Regions from separate parts of the Pseudomonas sp. BP01 genome, predicted to be linked through region 1. Evidence: predicted binding sites of a transcription regulator. Region 1 holds the regulator's gene; the other holds the start of a gene.

Region 1 (4,345 bases):
TCGCGGGCGGGCATCGTGGGGCGGATCCTTGGGCTAGAGGTCGCGGTGGCGGACCTGGACGTTTTTCAGGGATTGCTGCAGCAACTGGCCAAGGCGCTCGGTGATGTACACCGAGCGGTGGTGGCCGCCGGTGCAGCCGATGGCAATGGTGACGTAGGCGCGGTTGCTGGCGGCGAAGCGGGGCAGCCACTTGAGCAGGTAGCTGGAAATGTCGTTGAACATGTCTTCGACATCCGGTTGTGCGCCCAGGTAGTCGATTACCGGCTGTTCGAGGCCGGAGTGCTCGCGCAGCTCGGCCTTCCAGTAAGGGTTGGGCAAGCAGCGCACATCGAACACCAGGTCCGCATCCACCGGCATGCCGCGCTTGAAACCGAAGGACTCGACCAGGAACGCAGTGCCAGGCTCGGGTTGGTTAAGCAGACGCAGCTTGATCGAATCACGCAGCTGATACAGGTTCAGGTTGGTGGTGTCGATCTTCAGGTCGGCCAGGTCGGCGATCGGGCCCAAAAGCTCACTCTCGACGCGAATCGCTTCGGCCAGCGAGCGGTTGGCATTGGTCAGTGGGTGGCGTCGGCGGGTTTCCGAGAAGCGCTTGAGCAGCATGTCTTCGTCGGCATCCAGGAACAGCACATCGCACTGGATGTTGCGCGCGCGGGCTTCTTCGAGCAATTCGGGGAAGCGCGTCAGGTGGCTGGGCAGGTTACGTGCGTCAATCGACACGGCAACCTTCGGTTGCAGCAGTTCGGTGTTGATCAGCGCCTCTTCCGCCAGCTCCGGCAGCAGCCCGGCGGGCAGGTTGTCAATGCAATAGAAACCGTTGTCTTCCAGGACATCGAGGGCGGTGCTCTTGCCGGAGCCGGACCGGCCGCTGACAATGATCAGGCGCATGTTCAGTGCTCGTTCTGTACGTCCAGGACAACCTGGAACAGGGCCTCGTTACTGCTGGCGGCACGCAAGCGATCACGAACCTCCTTGCGATCGAGCATGCTGGCAATCTGGCGCAGCAGTTCCAGATGCGCATCGGTGGCAGCTTCAGGCACCAGCAGGACGAACAGCAGGTCCACAGGCGCGCCATCGATGGCGTCGTAATCGATAGGGGCTTCGAGGTGCAGCAGGGCGCTGACCGGGGCGGAACATCCTTCAAGCCGGCAGTGGGGGATGGCGATGCCATTGCCGAAACCGGTCGAGCCGAGTTTTTCCCGGGCGACCAGTTTTTCGAAGACGTCTTGCATCTCCAGCTCTGGCACTTGTTCGGCGATGACGGTGGCGACCTTTTCAAGGGCGCGCTTCTTACTGCCGCCCGGCACGTTCACGAGGGAACGGCCGGGGGTCAGGATGGTTTCAAGTCGGATCATGGATGAGGGGGATCAGCGGGCAGCTGCACCTTGCAGCAGGCTTTGCTGTTTTTCCTTGTGTTTTTTCAGTTGGCGGTCGAGCTTGTCGGCCAAGGCGTCGATTGCTGCATACATGTCTTGGTCTTCGGCATTGGCAACCACTTCACCGCCAGGAATCTGCAGGGTCGCTTCGACCTTCTGCTGCAGCTTCTCGACTTTCATGATGACCTGCACGTTGGTGATCTTGTCGAAGTGACTTTCCACGCGGGCGAGCTTTTCAAGCACGTAATCGCGCAGTGGCTGGGTGACTTCTACATGCTGTCCACTGATATTGACTTGCATACAGCTTCTCCTTTATTGCCCGTGCATAAAGAGGCAGGTCTTGCACCTGCCCCACAAACGCTGTGGCACATCTCAGGGGCTACATCAGTCGCTTGCGCTCGCTCGACGGTGCGATGCCGAGGGACTCGCGGTACTTGGCGACGGTGCGACGGGCTACCTGGATGCCTTGTGCCTCCAGTAAACCAGCGATCTTGCTGTCACTCAATGGCTTTTTCTGATTTTCCGCTGCAACAAGTTTCTTGATGATCGCGCGGATCGCCGTGGACGAGCATTCTCCGCCTTCGGAGGTGCTGACGTGGCTGGAGAAAAAGTATTTCAGTTCGTAGATGCCACGCGGTGTATGCATGTATTTCTGCGTGGTAACCCGAGAGATGGTCGACTCGTGCATACCTACCGCCTCGGCGATGTCGTGCAGCACCAGCGGTTTCATCGCCTCGTCACCATGGTCGAGGAAACCGCGCTGGTGCTCGACGATCTGCGTGGCAACCTTCATCAGCGTTTCGTTGCGGCTTTGCAGGCTCTTGATGAACCAGCGCGCTTCCTGCAACTGGTTGCGCATGAAGGTGTTGTCGGCACTGGTGTCGGCGCGGCGCACAAAGCCTGCGTATTGCGGGTTGACCCGCAGGCGCGGGATGGCTTCCTGGTTCAGCTCCACCAGCCAGCGGTCGCTGTCTTTGCGCACGATGACGTCGGGCACCACGTACTCTGGCTCGCTGGACTCGATCTGCGAACCTGGGCGCGGGTTGAGGCTTTGTACCAGCTCGATGACCTGGCGCAGCTCGTCTTCCTTGATTTTCATGCGCCGCATCAGCTGGGTGTAGTCACGGCTGCCGAGCAGGTCGATGAAATCGGTGACCAGGCGCTTGGCTTCGGTCATCCACGGGGTATTGGCAGGTAGCTGGCGCAGTTGCAGCAGCAGGCATTCACCCAGGTTGCGGGCGCCGACGCCGGCCGGTTCGAACTGCTGGATGCGGTGCAGCACCGCTTCGACCTCGTCCAGCTCGATATCCAGCTCCGGGTCGAAACCGGCGCAGATTTCCTCAAGGGTGTCTTCCAGGTAGCCCTGGCCGTTGATGCTGTCGATGAGGGTAACGGCGATCAGGCGGTCGGTGTCGGACATCGGCGCCAGGTTCAGTTGCCACAGCAAGTGGCTTTGCAGGCTTTCGCCGGCCGATGTGCGGGTGGTGAAGTCCCACTCGTCGTCATCGTTGCTCGGCAGGCTGCTGGCGCTGGTCTGGTAGATGTCTTCCCAGGCGGTGTCGACCGGAAGCTCGTTGGGGATGCGCTCGCCCCACTCACCGTCTTCCAGGTTGTCGGCACTGACGGTGCTTTCCTGGAAGCTGTTGTCCTGGGCTTCGGCTGCCGGCTTGTTCTCGGCGTTGTCCGCCATCGGGTCGCTGTTGTCGAAGTCCTCGCCGTCTTCCTGACGTTCGAGCATCGGGTTCGACTCCAGCGCTTCCTGGATTTCCTGTTGGAGGTCCAGGGTGGAAAGCTGGAGCAGACGGATGGCCTGTTGCAACTGAGGTGTCATCGTCAGTTGCTGGCCCATTTTTAGGACGAGCGATGGTTTCATGGCAGGGGCTTGGTACCTTGTTCGCCGGCGCGCACGCGCCATCCACTACACGAGGGCGCCTGGGCGCCAGATCAAGCAAGTTTTATGCCTTAAATTGTAGCGTTTGCCTAGAGCACCGTAACAACTTTACCCGCGGTTTCACGGCTATTTGCCAGTGCTCCAGGCGCATGCCGGGGTCAGAGCCGGAACTCGTGACCCAGGTAAACTTCTTTGACCAGGTCGTTGGCCAGGATGGTTTCGGCGTCGCCTTCGGCGATCAGCCGGCCATCATTGACGATATAGGCGGTTTCGCAGATATCCAGGGTCTCGCGCACGTTGTGGTCGGTAATCAGCACACCGATACCCTTGGCCTTGAGATGGTGGATGATCTGCTTGATGTCGCCGACCGAGATCGGGTCGACACCGGCGAATGGTTCGTCCAGCAGGATGAACTTGGGTGCGGTCGCCAGGGCGCGGGCAATCTCGACGCGGCGGCGTTCACCACCGGACAGGCTCATGCCGAGGTTGTCGCGAATGTGGCTGATGTGGAACTCCTGCAGCAGGCTTTCCAGTTCCTTGCGGCGGCCGTCGCGGTCGAGGTCCTTGCGGGTCTCGAGGATGGCCATGATGTTGTCGGCCACCGACAGCTTGCGGAAGATCGAGGCTTCCTGCGGCAGGTAGCCGATGCCAGCACGGGCGCGGCCGTGCATGGGCTGGTGGCTGACATCGAGGTTGTCGATGAGCACGCGCCCCTGCTCGGCCTGGACCAGCCCGACAATCATGTAGAAGCAGGTGGTCTTGCCGGCGCCGTTGGGGCCGAGCAGGCCGACGATCTGGCCACTGTCGATCGACAGGCTGACATCACGTACGACCTGCCGCCCCTTGTAGCTCTTGGCCAGGTGCTGGGCTTTGAGGGTTGCCATTTACTCGGCCTTCTTCTTGGGCTGGATCACCATGTCGATACGCTGACGCGGTGTAGTCACGTTGCCACCACGACCGGCGGTCGCCACCTGGGTCTGGGTGTTGTAGACGATCTTCTCGCCTTCGGTGGTGTTGCCTTCGCTCTCGACCTTGGCGCGGTCAGTGAGAATCACCAGGTCTTTCAGCGCCTGGTACT
Region 2 (4,345 bases), on a different contig from region 1:
TGTCGCTGACCTCTTCGGAAGCCTCGCCGAACATTTCGTAGCGCGCATCGAGCAGGCGCAGGGTGTTGTCCGCCCGCTCCAGGAAGGTGCCCAGGCGGATGAAACTGTAGGCATCGTTGCGCATGATGGTGCCAGAGGTGGCGCCGCGGAACAGGTGCGAGCGTTCCTTGACCCAGTCGCAGAACTGGCTGATGCCATAGCGGCCAAGGCCATTGCTGGCGATGTTGCGCATTTCGATCCAGGTGGCGTTGATGTTCTCCCACATGTCGGCGGTGATCCGGCCGCGCACTGCATGGGCATTGGTCCTGGCGGCCTGCAGGCAGCAATAGATGCTGCTGGGGTTGGTCGCGTCGAGGGCGAAGAAGTGCAGCATGCGCTCGGGGTCGAGTTCGGTGTGCCGGCGGATGTAGTCGTCCAGCGTGCCAGAGGCCAGCAGCGACATTGCAAGCTCGGCATGCCCGTCGCTGCGCCCGGCCTGGGGCATCAGCGACAGCGAATAGCTGACCTCGAGCATGCGCGCGAGGTTTTCTGCGCGTTCCAGGTAGCGGGACATCCAGTACAGGTCGGAAGCGGTTCGCGAAAGCATGGTTCAGTCCTCCACCACCCAGGTATCTTTGGTACCGCCGCCCTGCGACGAGTTGACCACCAATGAGCCTTCCTGCAACGCCACGCGGGTCAGGCCGCCAGGCACCAGGCGCGTTTCACTGCCCGAAAGCACGAACGGGCGCAGGTCGATGTGGCGCGGCGCGATGCCGCTGTCGACGAAGGTCGGGCAGGTCGACAGGCACAAGGTGGGTTGCGCGATATAGGCGTGCGGGCGGGCTTTGATACGCGCGCGGAAGTCTTCGATCTGGGCGCTGGTCGATGCCGGCCCGACCAACATGCCATAGCCGCCAGAGCCCTGGGTTTCCTTGACCACCAGGTCGGGCAGGTGGGCCAGGACATGGGACAGGTCCGCAGGCTTGCGGCACTGCCAGGTCGGCACGTTGTTGAGGATCGGCTCCTCGCTCAGGTAGAAACGGATCATGTCGTCCACATACGGGTAGATCGACTTGTCGTCTGCCACGCCCGTGCCGACGGCGTTGGCCAGCACCACATTGCCGGCGCGGTACACCGAGATAAGCCCCGGTATGCCCAGCGTCGAGTCGGGGTTGAAGGACAGCGGGTCGAGGTAGTCGTCGTCCAGGCGCCGGTAGATCACATCCACCTGCTGGGGGCCGGCCGTGGTGCGCATGTAGACATGCTCGTCACGCACGAACAGGTCTGCGCCTTCGACCAGCTCGATGCCCATCTCCCGGGCCAGGAAGGCATGCTCGAAGTAGGCGCTGTTGAAACGGCCGGGGGTGAGCAGCACGGCGGTGGGGTTGTCCAGCGGGCTGGCGCTCTTGAGCGTGTCCAGCAGCAGGTTGGGGTAATGGTCGATGGGCGCGATACGCTGGGCGGCAAACAGTTCGGGGAACAGGCGCATCATCATCTTGCGGTCTTCGAGCATGTAGCTGACGCCGCTGGGGGTGCGCAGGTTGTCTTCCAGTACGAAGTAGCTGCCATCGCCGTCACGCACCAGGTCGACACCGGCGATATGGGCGTACAGCCCACGGTGCAGGTCCAGGCCCTGCATGGCGATCTGATAGCCCTCGTTGGCCAGTACTTGCTCTGGCGGGATGATGCCGGCCTTGAGGATGCGCTGGTCGTGGTAGATGTCCTGCAGGAACAGGTTAAGGGCCTGCACACGCTGGATACAGCCACGCTCGACCGTGCGCCACTCGCTGGCGCGGATGCTGCGCGGGATGATATCGAAGGGGATCAGGCGCTCGGTGTCCTGTGAGTCGCCGTACAAGGTGAAGGTGATGCCGGCGCGGTGAAACAGCAGATCGGCCTCACGCCGGCGCTGCTCCAGCAGCTCCAGCGGGGTGTTTGCCAGCCAGCGGGCGAACTCCTGGTAATGCGGGCGGCAACTGCCGTTCGCTTCGTACATTTCATTGAAAAAAGCCCGGGACATACCCACTCCTTGCCGCCGTCGCCGGCAGCTTCATTGCGGTTCATCTGCGTATTTCAGGGTGCTGCCTTGCTGGGGTAAGTGGGTGCTGTGTCTGGCGTAAGCCTCGGTTGCGATTGATTGCCTGTGCGTTGGGCACAAACAGCCTTTGCAATGAAAATGCCAGTGCGGGAAAGGAAGGGGAGGTAGGGCGTAGAGCGGGTCTGCGCCGACTGGCCACAGTGGCCGATGCATCAAAAAAGGGCGTTTTGGGAAAGTGGAGTCTTGCGGGTGCATGTCCTGGGGCTGATGTGGTGCGTATTTCGAGCGCCGCCCACGCGGCGCTCGATCGTACAGACGCTGAATACCTCCAAGCGAGCGCCTTGACGCCCTCAGAGGCAGGCGTATACCACCAGCTCCACCAGCATTTCTTCGCGTGCCAACCCCGCCACTACGATTGCCGCGCGGTTAGGGTAGGGGGCCTGGAAGTAGTCGGCATACAGGCTGTTGACGGTGGCCAGGTATTGGCGGTCGGTCACATAGATCAGCACCTGGGTCACGGCATCCAGCGAACTGCCGGCGGCCTCCAGGGTGTGGCGCAGATTGTCCAGTGTCTGCCGGGCTTGCGCCTCGATGCCGCCGGCAACCACTTGCCCCTGTGCATCGATGGGGATCTGGGCGGTGTACAGCGTACCGTTGCCGACCACCGCCCATTCCAGAGGGGCCCGGGAGGCGAACAGCTCGGTCTTGATTGCATGTTTCATGGGTTGGTTTCCTGAGTGTTGAGCGGCTTCAGTCAGCATCGCTGCCGCCGCCTGCGCCGTGGCGACGCGAGGCATCGGTGCTTTCGACGAGGATGTGTTCGGCCAGCTGTTTGAGCCGTTGCCAGGTGTGGTCGTTGATTGTAAAACCCTGCTGCAAGGTGCTCTGCGGGTTGGCTGGCGCCGTTGCGGTCTGGCCAGGCCGGCTGAACAGCACCGTGACGCTTTGCTCGGCCGCGTCAATGGCGCCGGGCCGGGCTTCACTGAGCAGTGCCGGGCGCTGGATCCCGGCGGTAAAGTCGGCCAGGTGGCACTGGCGGGCGTCCTCCCAGCGGGCTTGCACGTGCAGCCCCTGCACAGCTGCCCGGCTCAGGTAACCCAGCAGTAGCAAGCGGTTGTGGCATTGGTGGATGCGCAGCTCGGCCTGACCACTGCGCATGGCTTTGGCTACCGCCAGTTCCACTACTGTGGCGGCGCAGCGCAACACGCTCTGGCCCTTGGCGTCGATCACCAGCAGGGCGTTATCCTCGTGGCTCAGGGTGTACGGCCTGGCAGCTTCGGCTTGCAGGTAGAGCAGGGCCTTTTCCAGCGCACCCACGCCGTCGAGCCCTTGCAATTGCAGCCAGCCCACCAGCTCGGCGGCGTCCTCGCAGTCGCCGGGGGCGAAGCCCATGCCTTCGAATGCCTTGCGGCACATCACCTGTATTTCGTTAAGCGATACGCGCATGGTCAAAGTTCCCCTTGCGGCATGACCGCAAAATTCCAGTCGTCTGCGAATGGCTGGCCGATGTCGCTCACCAGCGGTGCGCCCTGGAACAGCGTGATACGCACCCAGCGGCTCGACTTGGGGTCGAACTTGCCCGCGCCGAAAAACGCCAGTTTGCAGCGCAGCAGGTGAATCGGCAGCATGTCCCGGGCCAGCAGGTTGGCGCGGATTTCGCCGTAGGTCGTCTGAGCCATGCCTTGCAGGCGGCGCACCGTGCCCTTGAACGCCGGTTGGGCGATCAGGAAGTGCGCGGTCAGCGCCTGAGGCTCCAGCTGCAGGTGCTTCAGCAGTGCGGCGTGGCACTGCTGGATATTACGGGCAATGCCCAGCTGCATTTCTTTTTCGGCCCCCGGTTCCTCGGCGCGCATGCCCAGGCGCGGCTCCTCTTTCTCGGCCGAGCGGTACCAGAAGAAGTGCTCGGCATCCACGGCACTGAAGTCGTACTCCAGCGCCCAGCCGTACTGCTGCTCGATGAGCTGGCGCAGTTGCCCAAGGGGCATCTGCGCGTCCAGCTGCCAGCTTTCGTTGACGCCCATGTGCTCGGCCAGTGGCGTGACCTGCTCGGGGTACAGCTCCAGCAGCAGGCTTGCCAGCAGTTCCTGGCAGCCCACCCCCGCCTGTGCCTCAGCCCAGGCCAGCAGGCGCGACCAAAGGCCCGCGTCGGTGGCTTGTGCGCCCAGCCAGGTGGTCAGTAAAGCAAGCTCGGCCAAGGTTTGCAGGTTCTGCTCATGCTGGCGCTGGTCTTCGGTCCGGGACTGTTCCACATGCAGGCGGGCGCGTGCCAGCAGTGCCTGCAGGCGCACCAACCGGTCCGGGTCGGCCGGCTGCGCCAACACCAGGGCC

What was found. Region 1 encodes sigma-54, which starts transcription at its own class of promoters, with help from an activator protein. Its sites were predicted from a motif close to ANTGGCATNNANNTTGCTNT; they were not measured.
Region 2: the regulator sigma-54 is predicted to act here: its motif matches at 2,144-2,163, upstream of JOY50_RS03000 (circularly permuted type 2 ATP-grasp protein).

Annotation. Positions count from the first base shown of each region.
Region 1 is NZ_JAFBKA010000010.1:44,282-48,626, forward strand. Features, by position in the region: gene JOY50_RS11110 (HPr family phosphocarrier protein) at 1-14, opposite strand, end outside; gene rapZ (RNase adapter RapZ) at 34-888, opposite strand; gene ptsN (PTS IIA-like nitrogen regulatory protein PtsN) at 891-1,355, opposite strand; gene hpf (ribosome hibernation-promoting factor, HPF/YfiA family) at 1,368-1,676, opposite strand; gene JOY50_RS11130 (RNA polymerase factor sigma-54) at 1,756-3,249, opposite strand; gene lptB (LPS export ABC transporter ATP-binding protein) at 3,426-4,151, opposite strand; gene lptA (lipopolysaccharide transport periplasmic protein LptA) at 4,152-4,345, opposite strand, start outside.
Region 2 is NZ_JAFBKA010000002.1:196,140-200,484, forward strand. Features, by position in the region: gene JOY50_RS02995 (alpha-E domain-containing protein) at 1-586, opposite strand, end outside; gene JOY50_RS03000 (circularly permuted type 2 ATP-grasp protein) at 590-1,999, opposite strand; gene JOY50_RS03005 (RidA family protein) at 2,368-2,739, opposite strand; gene JOY50_RS03010 (DUF3726 domain-containing protein) at 2,768-3,463, opposite strand; gene JOY50_RS03015 (hypothetical protein) at 3,466-4,345, opposite strand, start outside.